Regions from separate parts of the Clostridium beijerinckii genome, predicted to be linked through region 1. Evidence: riboswitches for the same ligand, from Rfam matches in the RefSeq annotation. Region 1 holds a riboswitch; the other holds the start of a gene.

Region 1 (3,220 bases):
ATAAAAATCTAACCGATAGTTAATGGGGAGGGGATAAAAATTATGACCAATAAAGATGTTAAATATATTCCTCAAATAAAGGGTACGCTTAGGAATCATGTAATTGAGGTTCCGGCAGTTATAAGAAATTGTGGTGGAATTAAAATTTTTGGGAAGAGAATAAAATCATTGCTATTTAGTACAGATGTAGCATTAATAAGAAATAGCAATGCTGATGCAATTATTGCGGTATATCCATTTACGCCACAGCCTGTAATAACACAGGCACTTGTTATGGCCGCTGATGTTCCGGTTTTTTGTGGCGTAGGCGGAGGAATAACACAAGGAAAAAGAGTTGTGAATTTAGCTATGGATGCAGAATTCAAAGGTGCTATGGGAGTTGTTGTAAATGCACCTACGAGTAATGAAATTGTTAATAAGATTAGGTCAACAATAGATATACCAGTAATAGTAACGGTCATTTCTGAAGATGAAGATATTGCTAAAAGGATTGAAGCTGGAGCTACAATACTTAATGTTTCAGGTGGAAGAAATACCGCTAATATAGTCAGAAATATCAGAAAGAGATTTCCAGAGTTTCCTATAATAGCAACTGGAGGACCAACTGAAGAGTCAATTAAAGAGACAATTCAAGCTGGAGCAAATGCTATAACTTTTACGCCACCAACATCAGCAAGTATTATGGGAGATCTTATGGATGAGTATAGGAAAGAATAAGAACTTAATAAGCTTGGGTTTTATACCATTAATTTAAAGTTAAAAAAGTATTGCTTTAAGTTTAATTTATGGTATCATATTTGTAACAGTTTAATAAAATGATATTGTGCAGATAATGATTTATAATGTCATTAATATTAAAATATTAATGAATTCTAATAATATAATATATAACATGACCTGGGGTAGAGGTGCTGCAATAAATAGTAGGTATGAGGAGTTGGCAAACGTTGATTTATACTAAAAGGTATTACAGCCGAAGAAAATAGATTATTATGCGATAATCTTTTTCTGGGTATTCATAGAATATGTGAATAACTGTCACGAAGAGTGTTGAGCTACAAGGTACTTTTTTCAGTTATAAATTAACAGTTTGAAAAGAATAATAATGATTTTGTTAGTATAGACGTTCAAATTCATTTATTAATCTTTTGCGAAGAATTGATAATTAATGAAAATATTGTGCATAAATTTAGCGTAAAGATCTACCACTCGTCACAGATATACTCTGTGGCGTTTGTTTTTTATTATAATTATTAGTTAATACAACAGCAATAATCCGGAGTTAATGCAAAAAACGGATATTTTTTATTGAAATTGGTGTTGTGATTTATTTTAATCAATGAAGCAATAGCTAATAAAATATAATTTGGGGGTTAATCAAATGAAGTTGTTTGGAACAATGAAAGTAGAAGACAATCAATTAATGATTGGAGGCATCAGTGCTAAAAATTTAGTGAGAGAATATGGGAGTCCGTTATATGTATTTGATGAAGATTTAATAAGAGAATACTGTAGGGATTATAGAAAATATTTCAAGTGCGAAGAGAATAATAATAGAGTAGCTTTTGCAGGAAAAGCATTTTTGACACTTCAAATGTGTAAATTATTGAAGGAAGAGAATATGTGTCTTGATGTTGTATCTGGGGGGGAATTATACACTGCATATAAGTCTGAATTTCCACTTGAAAAAGTTATGTTCCATGGAAATAATAAGACTCTATCTGAGATTGAACTTGGCGTAAGACTAGGTGTAGGTAATTTTGTAGTAGATAATTATTACGAAATAGACGCATTAAATGATATAGCTAAAGAATATAATAAGGTACAAAATGTTTATTTAAGAATAACACCAGGTATTGAAGCGCATACTCATGATTATATAAAGACTGGACAAATAGATTCAAAATTTGGCTTTGCTCCAGTTGGTACTGTAATAGAAGATGCTATTAAAAAAGCTATAAGTTTAGAGAATATAAATCTTGCAGGAATACATTGTCATATAGGTTCGCAAATATTTGACTTAGAGCCATATGAAGATGCTGTTGAAATAATGTTAGAACTTGTGAGAAATACAAAGGAAAACCTAGGTTACCTAATAAATGAAGTAGATTTTGGCGGAGGCTTTGGTATATACTATACTGAGGGAGACGAGCCAAGAAGTACTGAAGAATATTGCAGCACAATAATTAATAAAGTTGATGAAGTGTGTGGGAGAACAGGTCAAGAAAGGCCAATTCTTACAATAGAGCCAGGAAGAAGTATTGTAGCTAATGCAGGAACAACTTTATATACTGTAGGATCAGTCAAGGAAATTCCGAGTGTTAGAAAATATGTATCAGTAGACGGTGGAATGACTGATAATATAAGACCGGCTCTTTATAATGCAGAATATGAATGTATTCTTGCAAGTAGAGTTGAAGGAGATAGAGAAGAAACAGTTACAATATCAGGAAAGTGCTGTGAATCGGGAGATATATTATTAGAAAATATTAAAATTCCAGAAGTTAAAAGCGGAGATATTCTAGCAATAATGACTACAGGAGCATATGGTTATTCTATGTCAAGCAATTATAATAGAATACCAAAGCCAGCGGTTGTAATGGTTAAAGATAATAAAACAAGACTTATTTGCAAAAGAGAATCCTATGATGATCTATTAAAGAATGATGTTGAATAGATATAAGTATTTGAATATGTTTAAGTAAGAATTTAAATTATATAGATTTCCTAAAAGGATTATGCACTAATTTTTAAGATTGGTGCATATTTTTGTTATAAAATTAACATCTTATAAATATTTTAGATAGTAAAATATGTTATACTAATATAGCATATTAAAATATGCACATTAGAAAAAAGCGCGAAGCGCAACCAAGAATTTTTTAAGTGAAATGATTTATATAATTAAGGATTATGAAAAAATGGGGTATTAATGAAAAATTATGTGTAATATGGGACATGGAGGTAATATTGTGGCAGAAAATAACGAAGATGAAATTGTAGCAGATAAAAAAGAAAAAAAGAAGTCCATATTAAATGAATGGATAATTGATATTGCAGTTGTTCTTTGCATAGCGCTTCTTGTATGGAATTTTGTGGGATACGGTGTTTGGATTACAAGTGGATCTATGATTCCAACATTAGAAGTTAAAGATAGATTGATAGTAACTAGGGTGCATAATCCTAAAAATTTAAAAGAAGGAGATATTGTATTATTTAA
Region 2 (3,220 bases), 290 kb from region 1:
CTTAGTGATCCGGTGGTACCTCGTGGGAGGGCCATCGCTCAACGGATAAAAGCTACCTCGGGGATAACAGGCTGATCTCCCCCAAGAGTTCACATCGACGGGGAGGTTTGGCACCTCGATGTCGGCTCGTCGCATCCTGGGGCTGAAGTAGGTCCCAAGGGTTGGGCTGTTCGCCCATTAAAGCGGCACGCGAGCTGGGTTCAGAACGTCGTGAGACAGTTCGGTCCCTATCCGTCGCGGGCGTAGGAAATTTGAGAGGAGCTGTCCTTAGTACGAGAGGACCGGGATGGACTGACCTATGGTGTACCAGTTGTTTCGCCAGAAGCATAGCTGGGTAGCTAAGTCGGGAAGGGATAAACGCTGAAAGCATCTAAGTGTGAAGCCCACCTCAAGATGAGATTTCCCATAGCATAAGCTAGTAAGACCCCTTGAAGACTACAAGGTTGATAGGTCAGAGGTGTAAGTATGGTAACATATTTAGCTGACTGATACTAATAGGTCGAGGGCTTGACCAATATAATCAAGTTGTAATATACATTAAAGAAACTGTGTGCAATTTTGAAAGAACAAAGTTTTTTCAAATTAAAGATCTCGTGGTGATGGCATAGAGGTAACACTCCTTCCCATTCCGAACAGGAAAGTTAAGGTCTATAGCGCCGATGGTACTGCATGGGAGACTGTGTGGCAGAGTAGGACGTTGCGAGGTAAGCAAAAGATAGTTGTAATGACTATCTTTTTTATTTTAATTTTATTAAAGTCGTAATAAGTCAATTATCTTTATAGAGAATATAATTAACTTATTGTCGTTAGGAGAGGTTATGTATTCATATAATATAACATTGCTTATCATATGCCCATTAGTATTTTGCGCAGGTTTTGTGGATGCTGTTGCAGGTGGAGGGGGAATAATATCTTTGCCAGCATATATTTTTGCTGGAATGCCAATACATATGGCATATGGAACCAATAAGTTTGCAAATGGCATTGGAACATTTGCGGCTTCCATAAAATTTTTAAGTAGTGGTAATATAAAAATTAAACCAGCATTAATTTCAGCTATAGGTGCTATTATAGGATCTTGGTTTGGAACGCAATTAGTATTGCTACTAGATGAAAAGTATTTGCAATACTGTCTTATTATCATTTTACCTATTGTTGCAGTTTTTCTTTTGTTTAACAGAAAGATTGGAGTAGAAAATAACGAAAAGAAAGTAGAACATAGAAAGATTTATTTAGTGGCAGGAATAATAGGTTTAGTAATAGGAGCTTATGATGGATTTTTTGGTCCGGGAACAGGAACATTTTTAGTTTTAGCTTTCACATCGTTTTTAGGATTCAATCTTATAACTGCGTCTGGTAATGCTAAGATAGTGAATTTGGCATCTAATTTTGCAGCACTAATAGCTTATATATTAAATGGCAAGGTTTTATTTATGATAGGTATACCTGCAGCTATATGTGCTAGTTTAGGAAATTATTTAGGGGCACATTTTGCAATTAAAAGTGGAGCGAAGATTATAAAGCCGATAATAATATTAGTAATAATTATGTTATTTGGTAAAGTGATAGATGCTATTTTATTTACAAGTAGTTAATTAAATGATATAATTTTAATAATGTAATAACGAAAACCTAAGGTAGAGGTGCTATTAATAAAGAGTATTTATTATGAGTTGGCAAACGTTGACTAATAAAGAAAGGTATTATAGCCGAAGATTTAGATTATGCAAAAATTTATTTCTGGGTATGCATAAAATATATGCATAACTGTCACGAAAGTGGAGAGCTACAAGGATTTGGTGAAGCTATAGATAATAATGTTATAGTTATGATATTTTATGTTTTAGTTTTGTACAAGTTTTATGCGGTTAACTCTACCCGTTGGTATATATGCTAACGGGTTTTCTTATTTAATAAAATAGATTTGAGGAGTTGGAGAAGTTGGCAAAGGTTGAAGGAGTTCTAGTACCATTATTAACACCATTTAAAGATGGAAAGGTAGATTTTAAATCTTACGAAAGAATGATTAATCATTACGTAGAAGAAGGAGTAAATGGAATTATACCACTTGCAACTACAGGAGAATCACCTACAATACTAGAGAATGAATATGAGGAAATTTTAGAAAAAACTGTTCAATATAATAAGAATAGAGTTCCAGTATACGTCGGATTAGGAGGCAATAATACAAGTGAAGTAATTAAAAAGCTAAAATTAGTAGAAAAGCATAAAGTGAATGGAATACTATCAGTTACACCATACTATTCGAGACCAGATCAAAGAGGTATTTATGAGCACTTTAAAAGTATATCAGAATCAACTGATTTGGATATAGTACTTTATAATATACCATATAGAACTGGAGCTAATATTGAAAATGAAACTGTGCATGTATTATCTCAGTTAAAAAACATAATAGGAATAAAAGATTGCTGTGGAAGCATGAAGCAAACAACTGAACTATTAATGAATCCTCCAAAAGATTTTTCCATCTTAACAGGTGAAGATATGTATTTTTATACGACGCTTATGCTTGGAGGACAAGGCGGAATAATGGCATCAGCACATTTAAATACTAAAGATTTTATTGAGGTATATAACTTAGCAAAGGCTAATGATCATCAAGCTGCACTAAAAAAATGGAATTCTCTATATAAAATGATACCGCTATTATTTTCAGAACCAAATCCAACACCTCTTAAGTACAGCCTAAAGAAACTAGGTATAATAGATTCTGATGAAGTTAGATTGCCATTAATGAATATCACAAAAGGATTAGAAAGTAAGATAGATAAAATATTAAGTATTTAACATAACTGAGATAAAAAAGTATAATTATATTATAGATAATTGTTATAAGTTAAATGAATTGGCTTCAATAAAAAATCACTTTGGATTAATTTCTCTATGAATTCTTCTAGTAATGTAGCAATGACAGGGGTATTTTGACTACTTTAAAATTTAGGAGTAAGATAGAGACTGACAAATTTAATAAGGAAGTGATTAGAAATGATGCCTAAGTTCTTTTCTATGATTAAGAACAAGGAAATTACTAGAGAGCAAGTTATGAAGGATATTATAGCTGGCGTTATTGTAGCTGTAATAGCATTACCGTTGTCAATAGCACTTGGAATATCATCGGGAGTATCTCCAGAGAAAGGGCTTACGACAGCAATATTTGCAGGATTTATTATTTCACTCTTAGGTGGAAGTAAAGTTC

Evidence for each region. A riboswitch is a leader RNA that binds a small molecule or an ion and turns the genes downstream of it on or off. The one in region 1 is predicted to bind lysine.
Region 2: linked by a shared signal. The riboswitch ahead of dapA (4-hydroxy-tetrahydrodipicolinate synthase) and the one ahead of lysA (diaminopimelate decarboxylase) in region 1 are both predicted to bind lysine.

The regions. Positions count from the first base shown of each region.
Region 1 is NZ_CP144906.1:5,176,583-5,179,802, reverse strand. It holds gene PZA12_RS23255 (hydrolase) at 43-717, shown strand; lysine riboswitch at 896-1,066, shown strand; gene lysA (diaminopimelate decarboxylase) at 1,382-2,677, shown strand; gene lepB (signal peptidase I) at 2,943-3,220, shown strand, end outside.
Region 2 is NZ_CP144906.1:5,468,743-5,471,962, reverse strand. It holds rRNA gene PZA12_RS24510 (23S ribosomal RNA) at 1-515, shown strand, start outside; rRNA gene rrf (5S ribosomal RNA) at 590-706, shown strand; gene PZA12_RS24500 (sulfite exporter TauE/SafE family protein) at 819-1,595, shown strand; lysine riboswitch at 1,631-1,797, shown strand; gene dapA (4-hydroxy-tetrahydrodipicolinate synthase) at 1,942-2,811, shown strand; gene PZA12_RS24490 (SulP family inorganic anion transporter) at 3,010-3,220, shown strand, end outside.